One region of the Lysinibacillus sp. NPDC093688 genome, then DNA from elsewhere that is predicted to be linked to it. Evidence: riboswitches for the same ligand, from Rfam matches in the RefSeq annotation. Region 1 holds a riboswitch; each other region holds the start of a gene.
The links. A riboswitch is a leader RNA that binds a small molecule or an ion and turns the genes downstream of it on or off. The one in region 1 is predicted to bind S-adenosylmethionine.
Positions count from the first base shown of each region.

Region 2: linked by a shared signal. The riboswitch ahead of ACQKN2_RS04115 (cyclase family protein) and the one ahead of metK (methionine adenosyltransferase) in region 1 are both predicted to bind S-adenosylmethionine.
Region 3: linked by a shared signal. The riboswitch ahead of ACQKN2_RS19580 (MetQ/NlpA family ABC transporter substrate-binding protein) and the one ahead of metK (methionine adenosyltransferase) in region 1 are both predicted to bind S-adenosylmethionine.

Region 1 covers NZ_JBNNUX010000008.1:128,558-132,849, reverse strand. Annotated here, with positions in the region: gene pckA (phosphoenolpyruvate carboxykinase (ATP)) at 1-1,243, opposite strand, end outside; gene ACQKN2_RS09235 (hypothetical protein) at 1,816-2,010, shown strand; SAM riboswitch class I at 2,063-2,181, shown strand; gene metK (methionine adenosyltransferase) at 2,514-3,710, shown strand; gene ACQKN2_RS09225 (gamma carbonic anhydrase family protein) at 3,892-4,292, opposite strand, start outside.
Region 2 covers NZ_JBNNUX010000003.1:87,410-91,701, forward strand. Annotated here, with positions in the region: gene ACQKN2_RS04110 (DedA family protein) at 1-597, shown strand; gene ACQKN2_RS04115 (cyclase family protein) at 1,039-1,776, opposite strand; SAM riboswitch class I at 1,903-2,007, opposite strand; gene ACQKN2_RS04120 (PLP-dependent aminotransferase family protein) at 2,122-3,459, opposite strand; gene ACQKN2_RS04125 (NAD-dependent epimerase/dehydratase family protein) at 3,567-4,292, shown strand, end outside.
Region 3 covers NZ_JBNNUX010000031.1:10,738-15,029, forward strand. Annotated here, with positions in the region: gene ACQKN2_RS19575 (methionine ABC transporter ATP-binding protein) at 1-909, opposite strand, end outside; gene ACQKN2_RS19580 (MetQ/NlpA family ABC transporter substrate-binding protein) at 1,014-1,844, opposite strand; SAM riboswitch class I at 2,107-2,212, opposite strand; gene ACQKN2_RS19585 (pyridoxal phosphate-dependent aminotransferase) at 2,444-3,613, opposite strand; gene ACQKN2_RS19590 (hypothetical protein) at 4,188-4,292, shown strand, end outside.

The DNA.
Region 1 (4,292 bases):
CAATTTTTTGACCTAACATTTCAGCATAAACTGTTGCTGGAAGTGGAAGGAATGGAGAACCGAAGCAAGTTGAGAATACTGGTTCTGGCTCTGTTACACCACGTTCTGTACCAGCAAGTTTAGATGTGAAACCGCTTAGGAAGTGGTACATTGCTTGCTCTTTTGTTAATTTACTGATTGGAGGTAATACACCAAATGCATCAGCTGTTAAGAAGATGATTGTTTTTGGGTGACCTGCAACAGATGGATCAACAATATTTTCAATGTATTGAATTGGGTAAGCTACACGTGTATTTTCTGTTAATGAACCGTCATCATAGTCACAAACTCGAGTTTCTGGATCAACAGCTACGTTTTCTAAAACAGAACCGAAGCGGATTGCGTTGTAGATTTCTGGTTCGTTTTCAGCAGAAAGGTTAATTGTTTTTGCGTAGCAACCGCCCTCAATGTTGAATACACCGTTATCAGACCAACCGTGTTCATCGTCACCGATAAGTTTACGGTCAGGATCCGCTGATAAAGTAGTTTTACCAGTACCAGATAAACCGAAGAATAATGCAACATCACCAGCTTCACCAACGTTAGATGAGCAGTGCATTGAAAGGATGCCTTGTTGTGGTAATAAGTAGTTCATAATACCGAAAATAGACTTTTTGATTTCACCAGCGTATTCAGTACCACCGATTAGGATAATTTTCTTTTCAAGTGATACAATGATGAATGTTTCAGAAGCAGTGCCATCAACGGCAGGGTCTGCTTTAAAATTAGGAGCTGAGATAACTGTGAAGTCAGCAACATGAGAAGCTAATTCTTCTTTAGTTGGACGGATAAATAATTGATGAGCGAACAGATTGTGCCAAGCATATTCATTGATTACTTGGATGCTTAATTGAGAATCTTTGTCAGCACCAGCAAAGCCTTTGAATACGAATAATTCGTCACGTTCTTTTAAATATTTTACTACTTTTACATATAAGTTATCGAACACTTCAGAAGAAATTGGTCGGTTAACTTTTCCCCAGTCAATTTTATCTTTTGTGCTCTCTTCTTCTACCGTATATTTATCTTTAGGTGAACGACCAGTGTATTTGCCAGTTTCTGCACGAACTGCGCCATCTACTGTTAACATAGCTTCACCACGAGAAGTAGCTTTTTCAGCTAATTGTGGTACTGAAAGTTGAACATTAATGTTACTGCCGCTTAATAATTCCTTCAGTTCGTTTGCAATTTCTACTGAATTCATCGATTAAATACCATCCTTTTTTATAGTATTCCCTTGAGTCTGAGGGAGATTTTCTTAATTTCAAAAATAGTATAACACAATTGGTTTAATAATCTATACTAATTAAGAAATTATTTTTCAGATTTTATTACTTTTCAAGAAAACGACAAAAAGTAAATTAATTCGTTTTAATAATGCTTTTTACCCTATTTATAATAAGTGATCAGACAATCACTTTCGACACAGCAAAATTGTGTTTAGAAGCTTTTGGCTAACATGAGGTTCGCACAGGATGTGAAGTTTTAGCTTGTTTTTTATTCGTTGGAGCTTGTCTTCGATTGAATAGGGGCTACAATCATATTCATCCACCACATGTTCTGTAGCTGACGCTTTGCTTTCGCTACAAAATGTGCTGTAAAGGGATACACATATGTTAACACATGATGTGAGGTGGAGAGTAGGGATTATTTTGTTTAAATTTACAGCATAATCCAAATAAGTTTCATTATAATTCCATAATATCTTATATGAATACAATCAATTGTGCCTCGGCATAGTTGGATCCGGAATCGGCTTTGTTCTTAAGCCTGCGGATGTTTTTTTGTGCGAAAGCTAAGCGACAGCAACACGGTTTTATCTGTGCGAAAGCGAAGCGACAGCAACAACAACAACAACAACACGAGGGCCGACACGATGTCGGTCATTTCGGTAATGCCACAGGGCGTGGCGTTCTTAGACTGAGTTCCTCTATTTTAGCGGGTGTTTGGGCACTCGCTGAAAGAAGTTAAAAATATTTGACAACGTTCGACCTTTTACGTATTATGAGATATTGAACGGATACTCTTATCCCGAGCTGGTGGAGGGTCAGGCCCTATGAAACCCGGCAACCTGCATGAACTATTTCACGACATGCGCTGGTGCCAATCTGATGCAAGGGGAAACCCCTTGAACGATAAGAGTGAAAGGTTACGAAGTCATTATTCCTTTCCTCATGTTAAGTAAGCGTGAGAAAAGGATTTTTTTATTGTTAAAAACGAATGTAAAGGTAAGTATATAGTCCTTTCCTTATTATAATGACGGATCTTTCGAAAACCTCGTGTTAAAAGCAGTAGTTGTTTTTTGTGCGAAAGTGAAACGACAGCAACAGTTGTTTTTTGTGCGAAAGTGAAACGACAGCAACAGCTACAACAACGGCTTTAGAGTTCAATCTATAGGAGCGGGCTTGACATGGGTAATGAGTACCGTATTAATTCACAAATATTATTTGTAAAAGTAATAGGAGGAAAACCAAATGACAAACCGTCGATTGTTTACATCAGAGAGTGTAACAGAAGGACATCCAGACAAAATTTGTGATCAAATCTCGGATGCCATTTTAGATGCTATTTTAACAGAAGATCCAAACGCACGTGTAGCGTGTGAAACAACAGTAACTACTGGCTTAGTATTAGTAGCAGGAGAAATTACTACTTCTACTTATGTAGACATTAAAGGTATCGTTCGTGATACTGTAGCAGAAATCGGTTATACACGTGGGAAATATGGCTTTGATGCTGAAAACTTAGCAGTACTTGTTGCTATTGGTGAGCAATCACCTGATATTGCTCAAGGTGTTGACCAAGCATTAGAGGCGCGTGAAGGCTCTATGACAGACGCTGACATTGAAGCAATTGGCGCAGGTGACCAAGGTTTAATGTTCGGTTATGCATGTAACGAAACACCAGAGCTTATGCCATTACCAATTAGTTTAGCGCATAAATTGGCTCGTCGTTTAACGGAAGTACGCAAATCTGGTGAACTAGCATATTTACGTCCAGACGGAAAAACACAAGTAACAATTGAGTATGATGAAAACAATGTACCAGTGCGTGTTGATACGATTGTCATTTCTACACAGCATGACGAAGAAGCTACACTTGAGCAAATTCAAGCAGACTTAAAAGAATTCGTTATTGCCCCAGTTGTTCCAAGTGAATTATTAGATGCCGAGACTAAATATTTCATCAACCCAACTGGCCGATTCGTAATTGGTGGTCCAAAAGGAGACGCTGGTCTAACTGGACGTAAAATCATCGTTGATACATACGGTGGCTATGCACGTCATGGTGGAGGTGCTTTCTCTGGTAAGGATGCAACTAAGGTAGACCGTTCAGCGGCATATGCAGCACGCTATGTGGCGAAAAATATCGTAGCAGCTGGTTTAGCAGATCGCGCTGAAGTACAACTAGCTTATGCGATTGGTGTTGCTCAACCCGTATCTATTGCTGTTGATACATTCGGGACAGGAAAAGTTACGGAAAGTGAAATTGTAAAATGGGTACGTGAGCTATTTGACCTACGCCCAGCGGGGATTATTAAAATGCTTGACCTACGTCGCCCAATTTATAAGCAAACTGCAGCATATGGTCACTTCGGTCGTACAGACTTAAATGTACCTTGGGAACAAACAGACAAAGCTGACGCATTACAAGAAAAAGCAGGTTTATAAACTATTCAGCTAAAGTAATAAAGTAGCTGAAAAAATATTTTAAGATACTATTACAGAAAGGGGCTCAACATGTTAAGGCCCCTTTCGTTGTTTTTAACGAAAAAAATAAGCTCCTTATCATAATCGTGTATGGCTCGGTTGTCCAAGCAAACGTGGAGCTGCTTTGATTTAGTTGAAATAACTATTTATTTTTTGGTTGAAGAGATTTATAGTATTGACCTTTTTCTACATATTCACGTATGATGCGTTCCATATCTTCTTTATCTTCATCGTTTAATTCTCTTACAACTTTTGCGGGACGCCCCAATGCTAAGCTATTTGGAGGAATGACTTTGCCTGGAGGTACAAGGCTACCCGCACCAATGAATGCACCCTCTCCAATCTCCGCTCCGTCTAATACGATAGAGCCCATACCAATTAAGGCTTTTTTTCGGATTGTACAGCTATGTAAAGTTACTTGATGTCCGACTGTTACCTCATCTTCAATAATTAGTGGATATTTAGGGCTTTGATGTAAGCAACAGAGGTCTTGAATACTAACTCTTTTTCCGATAACTGTCGGTGATACATCCCCTCGAATAA
Region 2 (4,292 bases), on a different contig from region 1:
ATGGCGCATCACGTGCAATCTCTTATTGAACATTATGGATATTTTGGCATCATTCTTATCCTGGTTGGAGGGATTGTCGGGCTGCCACTTCCTGATGAAATATTTTTAACATATGTAGGGTATAGTGTATATCGTGAAACTCTTTCACATATTCCAGCTTTAATCAGCGCTATGGTAGGTGCAGCTGGGGGAATTACCTTGAGCTACTATATAGGCTATAAATTCGGGCTCCCCTTATTACAAAAATACGGTTCGAAAATCCATATAACTGAACAGAAAATTGATTTTACGAAAAAGTTATTTGAAAAAATTGGACCAATATTATTATTAATAGGGTTTTTTATTCCTGGTGTGCGTCATCTTACTGCATATATTGCGGCTATTAATAATTACCCTTATAAAAAATTCGCTTTCTTTGCTTATGCGGGAGCAACTATATGGACATTTACTTTTATTACCTTAGGAACGGTGCTTGGAGAGAAATGGCATTATGTTGGGGTATATTTATCCCGCTACAGTATTTATCTTATAGTATTGTTCATAATAATTATGTTGATCGTTTATTTTATTTTCAAAAGAAAGAATTCACCTAAATAAAATAAATTTATGGAAGGTCTGATTCAATATTTATTGAATCAGACCTTAACTTGTCGAGAATAATTTAAATAAAGTGTATCAAAAAACAAAGGTTGATTTTCACTCCGAGCTGGCGCTTTCCGCGGGCTTGGCTTCAATCTCCTCGTCACTCCGTTCCTGCGGGGCTTTCAGCGCAAGCTCATCCCGCAGGAGTCGCCACTCTCCGCGAAAATCAACAGTTCCTCATCATAGAATGAGTCGACAAGCGAAACAAAATAGTATTATAGCTATGGTTAAAATACTATACAAGGCAAGCCTCACCACATAGACTTCTCGAGTAAAACAAGATTAGATGCTCTTCATAAAATGCTAAATGGCAAAGTCTGTCGATTAAATTACCATACAGCTCTGTGCAAAACAAAGTGGTGTTTGTCTACATTTCAAATCGGACCTATTGCTATATTAAGGCAATATAGCAAATGAACGGACAGGGAATCCAGATGCTTTTTCAGGCTTTGGCACAATATTGAATATAACGGCGCCTTTTGGAGGTAGCTTATCTAAATTGGTCATAAGCTCGATTTGGTAAGTATCTTGCTCTAGTACAAAATATTCTCCGTCTAACTTTCCGTTTTTACGAAAATCTGCTGCTGAATCCGTATCAAAAGTTTCGTGGCCAATAGCACTTACTTTTCGTTCGTTGAATAAAAATTGCAACGCTTCTAATCCCCAGCCAGGAATATGATTATTGCCTTCAGCATCTTTGTTGCTGAAAGACTCTTTATCTGGCCATCGTTTACTCCAATCAGTACGCAGCGCAACAAAGGTACCGGCTTCAATTTCTCCATATTCAACTTCAAAGTTAAGAATATCTTGAACACTTAATGTGTAATCGTTATTAATTTCGGCATCCTTCGATTTATCAATAACGATTAGTGGTAGCACTAGTTCTTTTAGTTCCAATTCCTCTAAATAGCGTGTTTCTCGCACGAAATGGATAGGTGGGTCGATATGTGTTCCGTATTGCCCAGGGAAAGTAAATTGCTGTGCAAAGAAGCCATCATCATGGGAAAATAATGTTTCAAATTTTGCATCATCAAACATAAAGAAGTGTGGAGAACTTGGACCAAATGTATGCGTTAAATCGACCCATTCTTTTGATTTCAATAATTTAATTGCTTGTAAAAGTTCGTTTGCCATAATATTTCCCTGCTTTCTATTCATATTTTGGGTGCTATTCTTTGCGTATCATTCGCGTTAAATAGCAAATAAAAAAGAGTCCTCCTTGTAGAAGAAGACTCTTGTGCAAAGCAACTGCAGTAAGTCTTCTCATCTTCAAGGCTAAATTATGCCATTTGGAATTAGCACCATACCTATAGGCTGGTTGCTGAGACTTCATAGGGCCAATCCCTCCATCTCTCTTGATAAGAAAATGCGATATAAGAATTTTCAGAAATAAAGTTTACACACACTTTAGTATATTTGTTTATAGTTTACAAGTTCAATAGGGATACAAGGTTAAAAATTTAATATTCCAGAGCCTCTCTATAAAATCATTGCTTTAAATATTTTTTGTACACCTAGTGGAATAAGAGCTTGATTTGTATTCCTTACATCTATTTTGAGTACATTTTCTTTGTGAAAACTTTTTAAATAATTGTCGTCAATAGCTTTCAAATGCACATTTTCAACAAGTAAACGTTGGATTAAAGTATTTACATGTAATTTTTGAGGAATTACCATGTGTAGTTTAGTATCAAGTGAGCTTGGACGTGTATAGTCGATATTTGAAGAACCGGCTAATTTTTGAACCTCTTCATGTAAAATAGCTGATTTTTTTGCAGACTTTTGTGAAAGCATCCTACTGTGAGAATGAAACATTCCACTCTTTAAGTATAGCTCCAAGGCCCCTTGTGTTATCAGGCTTGTATCGTAATCAATTACTCTTTTTAAAGCTATAAAATTATTTAAAATTGGATCAGGAAGTACAGTAATCCCAACTCGTAATCCTGGAAAGATAATTTTAGAAAAGCTTTTTAGATAAATAACACGGTTACTTACATCATACGCAAACATGGGGTCGGCTTTTGTATTTAGATCAAAATCGGCTAAATAATCATCTTCAACAATATAGACATTATATTTCTTTGCTAAAGCTATTATATTTAATTTTTCCTTCTTACTAAAAGAAGTCCCTAACGGATTATGGAACCTTGGCATAGTATAGAAAAACTTTATACGATTTTCAGCAAAATTATTTTCTAGTTGCTGCAGGTTAATACCATTTGCATCTCTTTTTATTCCAATACATTTGACGTCAGTCGTTTCAAGTAAGCGATTAAAGAGGTGGTATGTTGGCTGCTCGACTAGAATTGTATCTCCTTCATTTGGAAAAGGAATTGATGTCAATATATAAAGTGCTTGCTGAGTGCCAGTTGTAATCACAATATTTTCTTTATTAGCAAACACCTGATATTGCTCAAGTAACTTCTTTACCTCTAAAATCAATGACTCTAACCCGTGTACTGTCATCCCATAAGAGAAAAGCCCACCTTGTTGAATTTCAATTGCTTGATTTAAGCAATGTTGAAATTCTGTGTAAGGGAACATTGTTTTTTCTGGGGTAGCTGTGGCAAAGTCAATAATATTCGTTACCTCAGTGCTTTGATAATTTGATGTAGACAATACATAAAATCCACTCTTTGGAATGGAGAAAATTAGGTGCTGGTATTTTAATACGCTTAATGCCTTTAGGACAGTTTCTGAACTGCAATCGTAACGGTTTTTTAATTCACGAATAGAAGGCAATTTTGCCCCTTCTATTAAAGTTCCTTGCTCAATTTCATAAAGTATATCTGCAACAATTTGTTGATATTTCAGCATTTATATACCCCTTTACCGGTACAGATTTGTTTTATTGTCATTGTATAGAATAACGAACAACCATACAATGATGTTGGTTAAAGAATGAAGAAAGGAATGGGGTAAATATGAAAATTTTTGTAACAGGCGCAACTGGTGTAATTGGAAAAAGTCTTATAGCAGCTTTAGTTGAAAAAGGCTATATAGTTGGAGGAATGACAACAAGTGATTCTAAAATTGAAGTATTACAAGCATTAGGCGCTACGGCATACGTTGGAAATATACTTGAAAAGGAGCAAGTTGAGGCAATTATACAGGATTTTCAACCAAACATTATTATCCATCAGGTCACGGCGCTTCAGCACGGACGAGTAGAGGACAATGCTAAAGTGAGGGCAATTGGAACTCGCCATTTAGTTGAAGCTGCGAAAAAGACAAATAGTAAACGACTTATTGCCCAAAGTATTGCATGGGCATATGAACCGGGCGACACAATTGCCATTGAAGAAACCCCTTTAGACGTAAATGCAATAGGCAGAAGGAAGATTACAATAGACGGAATAGTAGCATTGGAGAGTGCTATTCAAGAAATCCCAGACTCTGTTATTTTAAGGTACGGTTCACTTTACGGACCAGGTACTTGGTATGATTCACAAGGCTTAATTGCACAACAATATCTCAGAGGAGAAATGGTAGTAAATGATGGCATAACATCGTTTATCCATATTGAGGATGCAGTAAAAGCAACAATAGAGGCTATTGACTGGGAACCAGGAATTTACAATATAGCGGATGATGAACCTGTTAAAAACAGTGTATGGGGTAGATATTATGCGGAACAGCTAAAAGCATCA
Region 3 (4,292 bases), on a different contig from region 1:
AATGCCGTTTTTTAATTCAATGATATTGGCTGTTAAAATATTTGGTTGTACATCATAAACTTTGCTCACTTCTGCAAGTAATGGCTTCCCGGTACTTTCACCAAGGAATGTTAAACGAATCACACTTCCTGAAAGATTTAATTGCTCGATAAGGGAAGGCGATAAATTGCGTTGAGAAATGGTATTTAAAAACTTACGTGTCGTTAAATGCTGTGGCTTCGAAAATAGTTCTATAGCAGAGCCATATTCTACAACCGTCCCTGATTCAAGAACGGATACATCATCGCAAATTTTTTGAATAACATTCATTTCATGTGTAATGAGTAAAATAGTGATGCCCAGCTCACGATTAATTTTCAAGAGAAGCTCAAGAATAGCGTCAGTTGTTTCAGGATCGAGTGCACTTGTCGCTTCATCACTGAGTAAAATCTCAGGCTCTTGGGCGAGGGCACGTGCAATAGCGACACGTTGCTTTTGACCACCTGAAAGCTGGCTAGGGTAGCTATCTAATTTCTCTGTTAGGCCAACGATTTCTGCATATTTTGCAACGCGTTTTTTCACTTCAGAGTCGTTATAGCCTAGAAGCTTTAATGGTACCGAGATATTGTTGTAAACGGTCGCTGTTTTTAAGAGATTAAAATGCTGGAAGATCATGCCGATTTTTTGACGTGTTTCGCGAAGGTCGTTTAAAGAAAGGGAAGTAATATCTACATTGTCGATCAATACTTTTCCTGTTGTTGGACGCTCTAATAAATTAACACAACGAATAAGGGTACTTTTTCCTGCACCACTGTAGCCAATAACCCCATGAATTTCACCTTTTTTGACATGCAAGTTAATGCCATCTACTGCTTTAACGCTACCTTTTTTAGTTTTAAATTCTTTTGTTATATTTTCTAGTTGAATCATACTGTGATATCTCCTTTCTAAGTCTTTCTATAAAGCAAGAATCTGCTAGCATTCCTATAGGAGTCTCGCAGATTCTCAATTTTATGAAAGACCCTTCAGCGTTACTACCAGCTTGGAATGATAGAACCTTTGAATTCCTCTTCAATAAATTTGCGTACTTCATCAGATTGATAAGCTTTAACAAATTTTTTAATCGCTGGGTCATCCTCGTTTTCAGCACGTACCGCTATGTAGTTTACATATGGAGAGTTAGTAGATTCTAAAAGAATGGAGTCTTTTTTAGGATCAATACCAGCATCAAGAGCGAAATTCGTATTAATAGCTGCCACATCTACTTCACTAAGCTGCTTCGGAATTTGTGCAGCCTCTAATTCAATGAATTTAAAATTCTTTTTGTTTTCTTCCACATCGCGAATAGATGCTGTTAAGTCTGCACCTTCTTTTAATTTAATGAAGCCTGCCTCTTGAAGGACAAATAGAGCACGAGCCCCGTTCGTTGGATCATTTGGTAATCCGAATGTAGCACCATCAGGAACTTCATCCAATGATTTATATTTCTCAGAGTATATGCCCATAGGCGTTAAAATTGTTTTTCCTACTGGCACTAAATCTGTTTTGTGATCTTTGTTAAATGCATCGAGGAATGGCTTATGTTGATAGCTGTTTACATCAAGATCACCCTCGGCTAACGATGTATTTGGTAAAACATAATCAGAGAACGTTTTTAGTTCTACCTCTAAGCCATTTTCTTTGGCAACTTTTGCTGCAACCTCTGCAATTTGTTCGTGGGGACCAGAAGTTACACCTACTACAATTTTATTTTCATTAATAGCCTTACCTTGACTACCTTTATCTTCTTTAGTACCGCAGCCTACTAATGCTGCTACTAATGTGAGACTTGCTAAACCTAGTAAAATTTTATTTTTCTTTTTCATGAAACATACCTCCAAAGTTGTTTTATCGGTTTTAAAAATCAATTTCGCCTTGGCGTAATTGCGTCCGGATTTTGAATTGTGCTTAGGCCTGCAGGATGCAGGTCAGTTAGCCGTTTTCGCTGGATGCGAAGGTTTTAGGCTAACATCCTTATATTCATTCCTTTCAAAATCCGTGACATCCGCCGGAGGCTTTTATCTTCATGTAAATGAAGATAAAAAAAACTCTCTTATAAACTAAGAGAGGCTCATGAAAAAACGTCCTCTCTTATCTTTCAAACGATGATCGTTTGCTGGATTTAGCACCTTCCTTAAAAAAAGGAGGTTGCCGAGCTTCATAGGGCCAGTCCCTCAGCTACTCTTGATAAGAGATTTATAATATTTTTTTGTAATTCCGATATACCTAATATAGATTATAGGATATAGTAAGTCAATTGAATTTTTGAAATATTTTATTTTGTTATACTATTTAGTTGTGAAAAAATCCGCTAGAAGAAGGGGAGGGGCAACTAAAAAAGATAGGAAATGAAAAACTGTTCCTATAGCAAGTTTGAGCTAATGGAACAGTTTTTCGATAGAGCCTACTCAGGTAGGGGATATGTTCATGAGCTAAATAAGTTTAATTTTTCAACTCTACTGATCGCTTCACGTAAGCGGTCTTCGCTAACAAGTAAACCTACCCGCACATAACCTTCACCGTATTGACCGAAGCCATTGCCTGCAGCTACTGCGATATCAGCTTTGTCGAGCAATACATCAGCAAACTGCTCGCTTGTATAACCTAATGGAACAGGGAGCCATGCAAAGAAAGAGCCCTTCGGTGCGGTTACTTGCCAACCAATTCGCTGTGCTTCTTCGATAAGAACATTTCGTCGACGCTCATAAGTGGCTCTTAGCTCATCTGCGCAATCCTGAGATGCTGTAAGGGCAACCGCTGCTGCTTGTTGCACAGCGGGGAATTGACTACAAAATAGATGATCCTGAATTATATTAATAGCCGCAATAATATCAGCGTTACCAACTGCAAATCCAATACGCCAGCCTGCCATATTAAATGTTTTAGATAATGTATACATTTCGATGCCGACCTCTTTGGCACCTTCCGCTTGCAGGAAGCTAATAGGTTTCTTGCCGTCAAATCCAATTGCTCCGTAAGCGAAATCATGTGAGACGATCATGTTGTGCTCTTTAGCAAAGCGCACCGTTTCCTCGAAAAATTCAAGTGTTGCAGTACCACCAGTTGGGTTGTTCGGGTAATTTAAGTAAAGAAGCTTAGCCTTTTCTTTTACGTCATCGGAAAGAGCATTATAATCAGGTAAGAAATTATTTTCTGCAAAAAGTGGCATGACATCAAAATTGACATCACCTAATACAACACCTGATAAGTAATCAGGATAGCCAGGGTCAGGCAAAAGCATTGTATCGCCAGGATTTAAAACGGCTAACGGTAGCTCGACAAGTCCAATTTTCGAACCACCAAGAATAGCGACCTCTTTCTCAGGATCAATATCAACATTGTATTCACGTTTGTAGAAGTCTGCGGCTGCTTGACGTAATTCTACTATGCCACGGAATGGAGAATATTTATGATGTTGAGGGTTTTCAGCTGCCTCCTGTAACGCTTTTATAATGTGTAGGGGAGTGGGCTGATCTGGATTGCCTTGACCGAGATTAATAACATCGCGCCCTTCTGCTAAAGCAGTATTCACTTTTTGCACCAAGGCTGCAAAAAATTGAGTCGGGAGTTGCTGTAGTTTTTTTGAAAGTTCCATGCATGTTCTCCTTTTTAGAAAATAATAATTGATGCAAATACTATTACTTTTTTTACTAATTGTCTAGAGTCTTTATTTACAAAGGTGGACGCACAAAACGCAAGTAGAGAGCATGTGGGCCTAAGCACAAAGCCGATTTCGGACGTAATTATGCCTAGGCATTGTAACAACATCTGAGGCATCTTAACAATGCCTATAAAACATAGGTTTAGGCATTACTTTTAAGCCCTTAAAAAAATATTTAATTTTTTTTAAAATTACTGTAACTTTTATTAGACTTAATCGTACTTATTAATAGAATCTAAAACTAAGAGCAAAAATGATTAGTAAGATTCACTTTCGCGAAAAGACCAGGACTCACTTCATTGCTGAGATCCTGGTCTTTTTGTATTTGTTTCTTCGAGCTGTTCTGAAAGCGCTCTTAGCTCAGACAACAGCGATATCATTTTCACAGAATTGAGCTTCAGGAAGCCCACTTCTTCAGAGGTAGGAGGTATGAAGTGCTTTTTTCTTTATAGAACATATGTTTATATTGTATATTGTGAATAATCAAAAAATAAAGGAGTGACGGGTAATGACGAAATGGAAGAAAGATTGTTTTATTATAGAACTCAGGTTACTTATAGATACATGGCAAAAAGATATTCTATTAAAACGTTTTGAAATTGCCCGTACACTC